Regions from separate parts of the Caproicibacterium lactatifermentans genome, predicted to be linked through region 3. Evidence: predicted binding sites of a transcription regulator. Region 3 holds the regulator's gene; each other region holds the start of a gene.
What was found. Region 3 encodes HrcA, which represses chaperone genes, less so after heat shock. Its sites were predicted from a motif close to TGTTAGCACTCNNNNNNNNNGAGTGCTAACA; they were not measured.
Positions count from the first base shown of each region.

Region 1: a site for HrcA is predicted at 2,368-2,398, ahead of GJQ69_RS03145 (co-chaperone GroES). Genes of this name have one in related genera too.
Region 2: a site for HrcA is predicted at 2,759-2,789, ahead of htpG (molecular chaperone HtpG). Genes of this name have one in related genera too.

Region 1 covers NZ_CP046051.1:647,895-652,622, reverse strand. The annotation lists gene mraZ (division/cell wall cluster transcriptional repressor MraZ) at 1-80, opposite strand, end outside; gene groL (chaperonin GroEL) at 334-1,968, opposite strand; gene GJQ69_RS03145 (co-chaperone GroES) at 2,033-2,317, opposite strand; gene GJQ69_RS03140 (THUMP domain-containing class I SAM-dependent RNA methyltransferase) at 2,556-3,680, opposite strand; gene hpf (ribosome hibernation-promoting factor, HPF/YfiA family) at 3,760-4,308, opposite strand; gene GJQ69_RS03130 (fumarate hydratase) at 4,467-4,728, opposite strand, start outside.
Region 2 covers NZ_CP046051.1:730,586-735,313, reverse strand. The annotation lists gene GJQ69_RS03550 (glycine--tRNA ligase) at 1-723, shown strand, start outside; gene htpG (molecular chaperone HtpG) at 818-2,740, opposite strand; gene GJQ69_RS03540 (GNAT family N-acetyltransferase) at 2,936-3,493, opposite strand; gene GJQ69_RS03535 (hypothetical protein) at 3,510-3,653, opposite strand; gene GJQ69_RS03530 (ABC transporter ATP-binding protein) at 4,035-4,728, opposite strand, start outside.
Region 3 covers NZ_CP046051.1:126,829-131,556, forward strand. The annotation lists gene lepA (translation elongation factor 4) at 1-388, opposite strand, end outside; gene hemW (radical SAM family heme chaperone HemW) at 503-1,624, shown strand; gene hrcA (heat-inducible transcriptional repressor HrcA) at 1,789-2,814, shown strand; gene grpE (nucleotide exchange factor GrpE) at 2,851-3,510, shown strand; gene dnaK (molecular chaperone DnaK) at 3,610-4,728, shown strand, end outside.

The DNA of each region.
Region 1 (4,728 bases), 520 kb from region 3:
CCCAAATCCTCCCGGAATTTGGAAGGTACAATCACACGCCCTTTGGCGTCAATATTATGTTGGTATTCACCTATCAACATAATTCTTTACCATATGGAAAGGGAACCACTTTACATAGAAAGGGAACCACTTTCCACCACCTTTCACCACTGATGCTTTTATTATAGAACAATCATACTGGGATTGCAATGATTTTTGCCTGAAAGATGCGGGCTAGAAAGGACAGGAAGCACAAAAAAGCCGCCGCAGCGCACCTTTTCGCAGGCACACTGCAGCGGCTTTCCTGCCACTGGTAAAAAATACATGACTTCTTTGCAGAGTCGTATATTTGAATTAGTACATTCCGCCGCCCATGTTCGGGTCAGCAGCCGGGGCAGCCGGAGCCTTGGGTTCCGGCTTATCAGTAATCAGAGATTCTGTTGTCAGCACGGTTTCAGCAACAGAAGCAGCATTCTGCAGAGCAGAACGGGTAACCTTTGTTGGGTCAACAACACCGAAGGAGAGCATACCGCCATATGTGCCGTCTGCAGCGTTAAAGCCATAGCCGACCTTGTTTTCCTTCTTGATGTTCTCCAGAACGACGGAGCCTTCCATGCCAGCATTCGCGACAATCTGACGAATTGGCTCTTCCAGAGCTTTCAGCACGATGGAAACGCCGGTCTTCTCATCGCCGGACTTGCTAGCCAGCAGTTTTTCAACTGCTGGCATAGCATTGACCAAAGCAGTGCCGCCGCCGGCAACGATTCCCTCTTCAACAGCTGCCTTTGTGGAATTCAAAGCATCCTCAATGCGCAGCTTCTTTTCCTTCATTTCCACTTCGGTTGCAGCACCGACCTTGATAACTGCTACGCCGCCGGCCAGTTTTGCCAGGCGCTCCTGCAGCTTCTCACGGTCAAAGTCAGAGGTGGTTTCGCTAATCTGTGCACGAATCTGGTCCTCACGGGCTTCAATGTCCTTCTTGTCGCCGCAGCCGTCGACAATGATGGTGTTCTCTTTGTCAACCTTAACCTGACGTGCACGGCCCAGCATATTCAGTTCAACGTCCTTGAACTCAACGCCCAAGTCGGAGCTGATGACCTTGCCGCCGGTCAGGGTAGCGATATCTTCCAGCATTTCCTTGCGGCGGTCGCCGAAGCCCGGTGCCTTCACAGCGCAGAAGCTCAGGGTACCGCGCAGCTTGTTGAGCAGCAGGTTCGTCAGGGCATCGCCCTCAACGTCGTCCGCAATGATGAGGAACTTCTTGCCGGTGTTGACAATCTTTTCGAGCAGCGGCAGAATCTCCTGGAATGAGGAAATCTTCTTATCGGTGATGATGATGTACGGGTCGTCCAGTTCGCAGGTCATTTTGTCGGTATCGGTGACGAGGTATGGGGAAACATAGCCGCGGTCAAACATCATGCCTTCTACGACTTCGCTGTAAGTTTCAGCAGTCTTGGACTCTTCAATGGTGATGACGCCATCGCTGGTGACCTTCTCCATTGCGTCAGCAATCAGGTTGCCGACAAAGGAGCTAGAGGAAGAAACGGTTGCAACACGCGCAATGTCATCCTTGCCCTTGACAGCCTGGCTGTTCTTCTTAATTGCCTCAACAGCTATATCAACAGCTTCCTGCATGCCGCTGCGGATTGCCATCGGGCTTGCACCGGCGGTAACATTCTTCATGCCTTCATGAATGAGAGCCTGTGCCAAAACAGTAGCAGTTGTGGTGCCGTCGCCCGCAACATCGTTTGTCTTCGTAGCGACTTCTTTAACCAGCTGTGCACCCATGTTCTCAAAGGGGTCTTCCAATTCAATCTCTTTGGCAATGGTTACACCATCATTAGTGATGAGCGGTGCACCGTACTTTTTGTCCAGCACAACGTTGCGGCCCTTCGGGCCGAGGGTAATCTTAACGGTATCAGAAAGCTTATCGACGCCTTTCATCAAAGCCTTGCGTGCGTCTTCGCCGTAAATAATCTGTTTCGACATACTTCATACCTCCAAATGTATTGTTCGGTGTCTGCAACATCCTGCAGCACCAGGTATTCAAAAATTATTCGACAACTGCCAGAACATCGGACTGACGAACAATGGTGTAATCTTCGCCGTCGACCTTCACTTCGGTGCCGGAATACTTGCTGGTCAGTACACGGTCGCCGACCTTAACAGTCATCTTAACTTCCTTGCCGTCTACCAATCCGCCAGGGCCAACTGCAACAACGTCAGCGACCTGAGGCTTCTCTTTTGCAGAGCCGGTCAGCAAAATACCACTTTTTGTGGTTTCTTCTGCGGGTTCCATTTTAATCAGGATTCTGTCGGACAAAGGTTTAATTGTCATAAAAATGCATCCTCCTTAACAGTTACATGGTAGAAATTATTTACTAGTTAGTTTAGCACTCGCTTTCCCTGAGTGCTAAACATTATTTTAGCCGATTTTTCCGAAAAATCAAGTCCTTTTTCAAAAAAAGTTCCGACTTCACAAATTATTTACAATTAAAGTGCCTTTTGGTTCTAATTTGGAATAAAAATGGCACTCTTTTTCTTAGAGTGCCAAGATTCCATACGTATATTCCCTTTTATGGATGCTTATAGAACATATAGGCACGGCATTTAATCATGCCATTATACAGTTTGCGGCTTTTATCGGCTTTCCGTCCAAAGCAGTGCTCAAAAATTTCATCGGAACAAATAACAGTATAATTCCAACCGCGGCGTGCCGGAAAAACTTGGCCCATGTTGCGGTACAAGGCTTCTGCCTGTTTAAGGTCCAGAAGGCGTTCGCCATAAGGCGGGTTGCAAATGACACAGCCATGCTCCGTCTGCGGGGCAAAATCGGCCAAATCTGCCTGCCGTGCCTGAATGCGGTCACCGACACCGGCCTTGCGGGCATTTTCCAGCGTCAGCTGAACCGCTTCCTCATTAATATCACTGCCGTAGCCGGTAAAAGCCGCGTCCCACAGGATAAGGTCCTGTGCACGTCCGCGCTCCTGCTCCCACAGTTCTTCCGGAATCTGCGGCCACTGCTGGGCCGTGAAGTGACGACGCAGACCGGGTGCCATATGCATGGCATACATAGCCGATTCAATCAAGATGGTACCGGAACCGCAGCAGGGGTCATATAGGTTTGCGTCCGTACGCACACGGGACAAGGCCGCCAGCGCCGCCGCCAGCGTTTCCTTAATCGGTGCCTGTGCCGCCTTTCTCCGGTAACCTCGCTTGTGCAGGCCAATGCCGGAAGTGTCCAGCATAACACGCACCTGGTCTTTCATAATCAGGAACTGCACCTGATACAAATTGCCGCTTTCCTTAAACCAGCTGACATGGTAACGGTTTTTCAAACGTTCCACAATCGCCTTTTTGATGATTTTCTGGCAGTCCGGCACACTGTGCAGCTGAGAAGAAAGGCAATGCCCCTTGACGGGGAACGCGTCCTCCCTGCCTATCCAGCATTCCCATGGCAGAGCACGCACGCCCTCAAAAAGCTGGTCAAACGTACAGGCAGGAAATGTACCCATTTCCACCTGTATCCGTTCCGCAAAACGGGAACATAGATTGGCCCGTACCAGCATCTGCGGGGTGCCGTCGAACAGTACATGACCATTTTGTGCCTGCACATTCTGTGCACCCATATCGCGCAGTTCCCTGCTGACAAGGCCCTCCACACCCAAAAGGCATGGGGCTGTTAACTTAAAATCTTCCATATATCCTCCTGCAGACAGCAAGAGAGGCCGGTTTGTCCCCGGCCCCGCCTTGTTTATCTGTCTTTTGTAAAAGTATGATTCATTCGTCATCTGCCGGATTTTCCGGCTCCAGAAGACCATAGTTGCCGGCCTTGCGGCGATAGACCACGTTAATCTGCTCGGTGTCCTGATTGCGGAACATAAAGAACTGATGCTCCAGCATGTTCATCTGCAGAATCGCTTCATCTACGCTCATCGGCTTCACCACAAAGTGCTTGGTACGCACAATTTTGTAGCTTTCCTCCGGCTCGGCATTGGCATTGACATACTGCTGTATGTACTGGTCCAGTGCGGCAGAGTGAATTTGCTTGTCCAGCCTGCTCTTGTTTTTGCGAATCTGCCGCCCAAGGGAGCTGATGACCTCATCCAGTGCGGTGTTCATATCGTAGTCCGTAGCTTCGCCGCGGAAAATCATGCCGTTGCTGTGAACGGTGATTTCAACGGTCTGGCGGTTGCGCTCCACGGTGACCACAATTTTTGCGGTTGCATTTTCATCAAAAATGCGGTCAAAACGAGAAAGCTTTTTACGGGCAAGCTCCTTAAAACTGTCGCGCAGGTTCACTTTTCTGCCGGTTATGGTAACATTCATACTGAAGACATCTCCTTCTGCGGGAACTTTACTTGAAAAGCAGGATTCCCTGTTTTTCTATAAATATTATAGCACATTCCCCAAAAGAATAAAAGCATTCAGAATAAATTTATTATGAATTTTACAAAAAATCTATAAATTCGCGGGTATTCCCTATTTTACAGCACTGCGTCAGCGTGTCGTGTCACATGACAGCCTACATTCACAGCCACCGGCAGCCCCGCAATGTGTGTGGGAAACTGGCAGATGGCGAGCGACAGGCAGGTAATGTCACCGCCGAAGCCCTGCGGCCCAATGTGCAGGTCATTGACAGCCTTCAGCATTTTCTCCTCCAGCTGTGCATAATACGGGTCCGGATTCTTTTCTGAAACCGGACGGCACAATGCCTCTTTGGCAAGTTCGGCGCACTTTTCAAAATCG
Region 2 (4,728 bases), 600 kb from region 3:
GAATGTGAATTCTTCTGCAAGCCGGACACGGATCTCGAATGGTTCAAGTACTGGAAAGACTTCTGCGAAAACTGGCTGCATTCTCTCGGCCTGACCAAAGAGAACCTGCGTCTGCGCGACCATGAGAAAGAAGAACTCTCCTTCTACTCCAAGGCAACGACCGATATTGAGTATCTGTTCCCATTCGGCTGGGGCGAACTGTGGGGGGTTGCCGACCGCACAAACTATGACCTGACTCGTCATCAGGACCATAGTGGCAAAGACCTGACCTATTTTGACGCGGAAACAAATGAGCACTATATCCCCTATGTCATTGAGCCTTCTCTGGGTGCGGACCGTGTAGCGCTTGCTTTCCTGTGCGACGCCTACGACGAAGAAGTTGTCAACGCAGAAAAGAAGGACACCCGTGTTGTTCTGCATCTGCACCCGGCACTGGCCCCCTTTAAAGCTGCTGTGCTGCCGCTTTCCAAGAAGCTGAAGGAACCCGCACAAAAGATTTATGCGGACCTGTCCAAGCACTTCATGATGGATTACGACGAGACTGGCTCCATCGGCAAGCGCTACCGCCGTCAGGACGAAATTGGCACGCCGTACTGCATTACCTATGACTTTGATAGCGGCGATGACGGCTGCGTCACTATCCGTGACCGTGACTCCATGAATCAGGAGCGCATTTCTATCGACAAACTGACCGACTGGCTGCAGGAAAAGATTGATTTCTAAAATACAACATAAATAAGAAAGCAGAGAGGCCGCTGTACCACAAAATGTGATACGGCGACCTCTTTTATCATACTGTCTGTTTTATAAGAACGATTTATGCTTTAACCATCAAATCGCAGATGTCATTGCTGAAAGAAACCGGGTCCTCAATCTGTACGCCCTCAATCAGTAGTGCCTGTGTATACAGCAGCTTCGTATACTTTTTCAGCGTATTCTGGTCCAGCTTGTACAGCGCTGTGAGCTTCTGGAAAACCGGATGATTTGCGTTGATTTCCAGCACCCGCTGTGCCTTGACCTTTTCCCCACCATTGTTCGGCATCTGATTCAGCACCTTTTCCATCCCCATGGACAGGGCACCATTTGTGGACAGGCAGACAGGGTGGCTCTTGAGCTTTGTGGAAAGGATAACTTCCTTCACTTCACCATTCAGGGCGTCCTTCATGAAGTTAAGCATATCCTTGTTTTCTTCCACTTTCTTCTTAGCGGCCGCTTTTTCCTCTTCGGTCTGCAGGTCAAGGTCATCGTCTGAAACAGACTTGAACTCTTTGTCGTCGTACTTCATCAGAGCACGCAGAGCAAACTCGTCCACGGGGCTGGTCAGGTACAGAATCTCGTACCCCTTGTCCTTAACCGCCTCGGTCTGCGGCAGCATATCCACTTTGGCGGTCGTTTCACCGCAGGCATAGTAAATGTTCTTCTGGTCCGGCTTCATACGGTCCACATACTCCTGCAGGGTAACCAGTTTCTTTTCACTGCTGGAGTAGAACAGCAGCAAGTCCTGCAGCAGTTCTTTGTGCTGACCGAAGTCGCTGTAAACACCGTACTTCAGCTGCAGACCAAAGGCTTTATAGAACTGCTCGTACTTTTCGCGGTCGTTTTTCAGCATATTCAGCAGTTCAGACTTAATCTTCTTTTCCAGACGGCCCTCAATAATATGCAGCTGGTGGTCATGCTGCAGCGTTTCACGGGAAATGTTGAGGCTCAGGTCCTGGCTGTCGACAAGGCCGCGTACAAAGCTGAAGCAGTCCGGCAGCAGGTCGGAACATTTGTCCATAATGAGCACGCCGTTGCTGTACAGCTGCAATCCCTTTTCATAGTCACGGGTGTAGTAGTCATAGCTGGCGCGTGCCGGAATAAACAGCAGTGCTGTGTAAGTAGCTACACCTTCGTTGTAGCTGTGAATCACCTTAAGCGGGTCCTCATAGTCGCCGAACTTGTTTTTATAGAAGCTGTTGTACTCTTCCGGCTTTACCTCGTTTTTGTTCTTCCGCCATAAGGGGACCATGGAGTTCAGTGTTTCCACTTCGGTATAGTCCTCATACTCCGGCTTATAGTCCTTAGGAGCATTTTCCGGCTTTGGTTTTTGGCGGCTCTTCTGCATATCCATGCGAATAGGATAGCGGATATAGTCGCTGTATTTCTTAATGAGGTTCTTAATCGTGTACTGGTCAAGGTATGTGTCGTAATTGTCGTCGTCTGTATTGTCCTTCAGGTCCAGTGTGATTTTTGTGCCGCGCTCTGCTTTTTCACAGGGGTCCACAGTGTATCCCTCCGCACCGCTGCTCTGCCAGCACCATGCTTCATCGCTGCCGTAGGCTTTGCTTTCCACTGTAACCTGCTTTGCCACCATAAAGGCCGCATAAAAGCCAACACCGAACTGACCGATGATATCGATGTTATTATCGTTCTTTTTGTCTTTGTTTTCCTGCTTAAAGGCGAGGGAGCCGGACTTGGCGATAGTGCCGAGGTCCTTTTCCATGTCGTCCTTTGTCATGCCGCAGCCGTTATCCTCAATAATAATTTTGCGGCCCGGTTTGTCCAGTGCAATGTGAATTTTGAAATCGTCACGGGAAAGGCCCGTGTCGTTTTCCTGCAGGGACCGATAATACATCTTATCTATCGCATCACTTGCGTTGCTGATTAGTTCGCGCATGAAGATTTCCTTGTGCGTGTAAATAGAGTTAATCATCAAGTCCAAAAGACGTTTTGACTCTGCCTTAAACTGTTTCATTGCAATACCGCCTCTGATTCTTGTTTTTAGCACTCTGCTTCGTCAAGTGCTAAATCCATTGTAAACCATTCGCTGGAAAATTTCAATAAACAAATTGTGAATACTTCGTCAAAAACGATTTTTGCCTTTTTATGCCGCTGCATTTTGCTGCGGCGCGAACATTCTGCGGAACACAAAACGCACCAGCGTTCCCTTGTTATTTTATTTCTGTTCGGAAAATTTGCATACCATCTCATATTCACCGGCATAGCTGCCGTCCCGATAGCGAAATGCATTGGGCAGCATCCCATAAATTTGGAACCCAAACCTGCGGTACAGGTGAAAAGCGCGCAGGTTAGTATCCACCACACCCAGCTCCACCTGTTCCAGTCCGGCTCTCTGGGCTGCCTCCAAACACGCCTGCAGCAGCGCGGAGCCAATGCCCTCATTCCAGTATTTCTGTTTTACGGAAATGCCGAAATCACCGCGGTGACCACAGCGGGAATGCACTTTATCCGTAAAAACACTCGCACTGCCCGCCAGATTTCCGCTGACAAAAGCAGACAGCATAATGCTGTGCGGGTCTGCCTCCACGGCTTGCAGAAGGTATGCTTCCTTTTCCGGTGTATCGCATATCTCGTCCGGATAACGCGCCATAAAGTCTGTTTCTGCGGAAGTAATACGCTGATGCTCTAAAATCTCCTGTGCATCTTCTGCAACAGCGCTGCGCAGAAGGCAGTCCTGTCCGTCTTTTAAAGTAATTTCCTTTTTGTACCGCAATGGCATTTCTCCTCTCTTACAGGACCTTTTCAATTTCGTGACGAATGGGAATATCAAAGTCGCCGGTCAGTGGAATAGACGGCTTTAACCGGCATGATGCCTGCACGGCATTGCGGAAAATCTGCACCATGTCAAAGCCGCGCTTTTGATAAAAGCACATGGCATGGAGGTTGTCATTGGTTGTTATCCGCGTCAGCCGGCCGCATCGCCGAGGTCAAACAGTCTGCATCGCACCGCCATTTTGGTGGAAATTCCCCTCTCATAGCATTTCCCCTTTCGTACCTTTTACTTAATTGTCTTATAGGAATTAAAAGACGCGATGTGCGGACGGTGGCAGTTCCGGGTCGTAGCAGCGGCCGGTTAGGCGGTGACAAATGCATTTTTACTGTCTGCTTCGTTTTGCATCTTCTGCAGCACAGTCATTTCCAAAAGGAACTTTCTTTCTGCCCATGATATGTGTGATGTCAGCGCAGAAAAAAAGGCCGCTGTGACTTTTTCCCTCGTCACAGCGGCCTTTTCTATACAAGACAAGAAAGAAAAATCAGGAAAGCAGCATGCGGTCGTTGTCCAGCTCATGGCCTTCTGCTGTCTGAAAGCGTTTAAGAAGGTCATCCACTTTCAGATGCTTTTTCTCTTCCCCGCCAATATCGAACAGAATATGTCCGCTGCCCATCATGATGATACGGTTTCCCAGTTCAATGGCCTGCCGCATATTGTGCGTCACCATCATCGCTGTTAAATTCTGTTCTTCTACAATTTTTTTGGTCTGCTGCAACACCGTATCCGCCGTTTTCGGGTCCAGTGCCGCAGTGTGTTCATCCAATAGCAGCAGCTGCGGCTTCTGCAGTGTTGCCATCAACAGTGTCAGTGCCTGCCGCTGGCCGCCGGAAAGCAGTCCAACTTTACTGGTTAGGCGATTCTCTAGTCCGAGGTCCAAAACTTTCAGTCTTTCTTTATACAAAGTGCGTTCTTCACTGGTAATGCCCCAGCGCAGGGTGCGGGATTTTCCACGGCGGTAGGCCATTGCCAAATTCTCTTCAATATTCATATCTCCGGCTGTACCGCGCATAGGGTCCTGGAACACGCGCCCCAAATACTTTGCACGCTTGTGCTCCGGCAGGCGGGTAACATCGACGCTGTCCAGCACGATGCTGCCGCTGTCGCATGGGAAAGCACCTGCAATTAAGTTCAGCAGCGTACTTTTTCCAGCGCCGTTGCCGCCAATAATGGTCACA
Region 3 (4,728 bases):
TTTCCAACCCGGCATCGGCGGCAAGATAGGTGTTTGCCAGCGTTTGGGCCTCAATGCCCTGTGTTGCATCGACCACAAGCACAGCGCCCTCACAGGCGGCCAGCGAGCGGCTTACTTCATAGTTGAAGTCCACATGCCCGGGGGTATCAATCAGGTTAAAAATATAATCCAGCCCATCTTTGGCGGTGTACACCAAAGTAACCGCGCGAGCTTTAATAGTAATGCCGTGCTCACGTTCCAAGTCCATGTCGTCAAGAATCTGATTTTCCATTTCACGCAGGGGAACAGACTTGGTTTGTTCCAGAATACGGTCGGCAAGTGTGGATTTGCCGTGGTCGATATGTGCAATAATGCTGAAGTTGCGGATACGTTCACGCGGAATACGCAAGGCAACTCCCCCTTTCCCGGGAAACTCGGCCGCTGGTGCAGCCTGTTTTGAATCCTCTTTATAATGTAGTATTATAACATAAAGCACTGCTTTGCAAAAGAGGAGGAACACACCATGCAACCTGTTGGTCTGTATATTCATGTGCCGTTTTGCAGCGGAAAATGTCCGTACTGCGACTTTTTTTCCCTGCGAGGGGACGACCGCACGATGAATTTATATACGAATCGTATTATTGAAGAAATAAAAAAATACAAGTTGGAATATCCGGACATGACAGCGGACACTCTTTATTTTGGCGGCGGTACACCGAGCCTGCTGGGGGCGGAGCGGCTGTGCCGTATTTTGACGGCGGCTCGACAGGCTTTCGGGTTGGAAAATGCGGAAATCACGCTGGAAGCGAATCCGGACGGCGAGCTGCAGCCGCTGTTTGAGCAGGTACATGCTGCCGGAGTAAATCGTGTATCGCTGGGCTTACAGAGCGCGGATGAACGGGAACTGCGGCTGCTGGGCAGACAGCATACGGCGCAGGATGCGGCACGGGCCGTAGAAGACGCACACCGGGCGGGCATTGCGAATGTTTCGCTGGACCTGATGCTGGCGGTGCCGGGACAGACGGCAGAAACCCTGCAAAAAAGCGTGCAGTTTTGTTTGCAGGCAGGCGTGACGCACCTATCCATGTACCTTCTGCGGATAGAGCCGCACACAGCTTACTGGCAGCGGCGGGAGCAGATGGACCTGCCGGACGATGACAAGGCCGCGGAACTGTATGAAAAAGCATGCAGTCTAGCGGAGAAAGGCGGCCTGCGGCAGTATGAAATCAGCAACTTTGCGCGGCCCGGACAAGAGAGCCGCCACAACCTAAAATATTGGGACCTTGCACCATACCTGGGGCTTGGTCCGGCGGCACATTCCTATTTCGGCGGAAAACGCTTTTACTGGCCACGCTCACTGCGGGGCTTTTTGGCAGGGGAGGCACCGCTGCCGGAAGAAGATGCAGAAATACCGGCGGGCTCGTTTGCGGAATACGCCATGCTGCGCCTGCGGCTGACGGCTGGCCTGCGGGAAGCTGACTGTCGGAAGCGCTTTGGGCATGGTATTCCGGATGCCATGCGGCGGACAGCACAGCGATATGTGCCGGCCGGCCTGACACAGGTATCACCGGAGAGCCTGCGGCTGACACGGCGGGGATTTCTGGTTTCAAATCCGCTGCTGGCGGATTTGTTGGAGGAACTGTGAACGGTAAAAACCGCGCCCCAAATGGGCGCTTTTTTTATGAAAGTCTACAAATTCATAATGTATTTACAATTAACCTATTGACACAGGGGCAAAGTAATGATACATTAAGTAATGCAGTTAGCACTCATAAGCATAGAGTGCTAACTACAAAAGAGGGTGAGGATATGGAATTGACACCGCGCAAGCAGAAAATCCTGTCGGCAATTATTGAGCTGTATATGGTTTCGGGCGAACCGGTGGGCAGCAAGGTCCTGTGTGACAATTTGGACTTTTCCGTGTCCAGCGCAACAGTGCGCAACGAGATGAGTGACTTGGCGGCGATGGGCCTGTTGGACCAGCCGCACACCTCCGCCGGGCGGGTGCCCAGCGAGCAGGGATATCGGCTGTACCTGGATGAGCTGATGAAGCCGGCCAGTGTTACACCGGAAGAACGCCACTTTATTGATGCGCTGCTGCTGCCCAGTGCCTACGACCCGGAAAAACTGCTGGACGGCGTGGCCCGCACGTTGGCGGGCATCAGCCACATGGCAGCGATTACAACTACACCGAGCGGCAGTGCCGCGGCAGTGGCCGGCATTCAGTTCGTACAGACCAGCCGTCATACGGCCATGCTGATTTTGATGACGACTTCCGGCACGATGCACAGCCGTGTGTTCCACTGCGGCTTTGAGCTTTCGCCGGAAATTCTGCGTGTGTTTTTCCGTGTGTTTAATGAAAGCCTTGCCGGACGGCCGGTGCGCAGCATTACACCAGCGTATATCCAGACAATGGGTGCGTCCATGGGCGATACGGCGCTGCTGATGAGCAGTGCGCTGATGGCCCTGCAGGATGCGGCCAGGGAAGCAATGGGCAGTGACGTGTGCATGGACGGCCAGACAAACCTGCTGTTTTTTCCGGAACTGGGTGCGGATGACCTGCGGCGCATGATGCGCTATCTGTCGCAGCCGCAGCAAGTATATGGTTTGCTGCGCAGGTCCGGTTCCCGTGTGTATTTGGGAAATGAGAGCGGCGTGTCCGCACTGCGCGGAACCGGGCTGATTGTGGCGCATTATGCGGTGCACCAACAGGATGCCGGTGCAATCGCCGTGCTGGGGCCGATGCGCATGGATTACCCGAAACTGATTGGCAGCATTGATTATGTTGCCCGCAATGTTGGCCGTATGCTGACAGAGCTGATAGACTGGCAGTAAAAGGAAGACAATTCCCAGAAATTTTGGATTGCATAGATGAAGGGGGTAGATGGGACTTTGAGTACCGAAGAAAAAAAGGAAACACAAGGCGCCGAAGAAAACGAGCCACAGCAGAAAACAGCGCCGGAAACCGAACAGCCCCAGAAAGAGGAACCGAAGCCGTCTGAGCCCGCTGAGGACCAGAAAGACAAACCGGCTGGAAAGGCCAGCAAAAAAGAAAACAAGGAACTGAAAGAAAAGCTGGAAAAACTGCAGAATGACTTGGCTGCTTTCAAAATGGAAGCGGACCAGCAGAAAGACCGGCTGATGCGCACCGCGGCCGAGTATGACAACTACCGCAAACGCACAGAGCGCGAGAAAAACGCACTGTATGCCAGCGCTACAGCGGACACCGTAAAGGAGTTCCTGCCGGTGGCTGACAATCTGGAGCGTGCGCTGGGACAGGCCGAGTGTTCCACAGAGGATCTGCGCAAAGGCATTGAAATGGTGCAGAAACAAATGCTTTCCACCCTTGAAAAACTCGGTGTAGAGCCGATGGGCAAGGCAGGGGAAAAATTTGATGCACAGCTGCACAACGCGGTTTCCCATACGGAGGACGACACTCTTGGCGAAAATGTGATTGCGGAAGTTTACCAGCAGGGCTATATGCTGGGGGACAAAGTGGTCCGCCACGCGATGGTCAAAGTCGCGAACTAGTTCCAGAGACCGGTGAAAGCCGGAAGATATACATTTTATCATCATTAAAAAAATATTTTACCGAATCCCGTAAGTGTGGTTAAACTGGAGGTATTCATTATGAGTAAGACCATTGGTATTGACTTAGGCACGACCAACTCCTGCGTTGCTGTTATTGAAGGCGGTAAGCCGGTTGTTATCCCCAATGCTGAGGGTGCCCGCACAACCCCTTCCATTGTTGCTTTTAAAAAAGACGGCGAGCGCATTGTCGGCCAGGCCGCAAAGCGGCAGGCCATTGCAAACCCGGACCGCACCGTAAGTTCCATTAAGCGTGAGATGGGCTCTGACTATAAAGTAACCATTGATGACAAGCAGTACACTCCGCAGGAAATCAGCGCGATGATTCTGCAGAAGCTGAAGGCGGATGCAGAAGCTTATTTGGGTTCTTCGGTCAGCAATGCAGTTATCACCGTACCGGCATACTTTACGGATTCTCAGCGCCAGGCAACCAAGGATGCCGGCAAGATTGCAGGCCTGGATGTTAAGCGTATTATCAACGAACCGACGGCCGCGGCTTTGTCCTATGGCATTGACAAGGGCGACGAACAGAAGATTATGGTGTATGACCTTGGCGGCGGCACCTTCGATGTTTCCATTATTGAAATGGGCGATGGTGTGCAGGAGGTTTTGGCTACCGCAGGCAATAACCGTCTGGGCGGCGATGACTTTGATAAGCGCATCATGGACTGGATGATTGGCGAGTTCAAGAAGGAAAACGGTATTGACCTTTCCAATGACAAGATGGCTATTCAGCGCCTGAAAGAAGCGGCAGAAAAGGCAAAGATTGAACTTTCCGGCATGACCAGCACACAGATTAACCTGCCATTCATCACGGCCGATGCAACTGGCCCGAAACATTTGGATATGACATTGTCGCGCGCAAAGTTCGACGAACTGACCGCAGACCTGGTCGAAAAGACCATGGGCCCGGTGCAGCAGGCGATGAAAGATGCCGGCCTGTCCTTCGGTGACCTGAACAAGGTCCTGCTGGTCGGCGGTTCTTCCCGTGTTCCTGCTGTACAGGAAGCTGTTAAGAAGGCTACCGGCAAGGAGCCTTTCAAGGGCATTAACCCGGATGAATGTGTTGCTATCGGCGCCGCTCTGCAGGCAGGCGTTCTGGGCGGCGAGGTTGAAGGATTGCTGCTGCTGGATGTCACACCGCTGTCTTTGGGCGTTGAA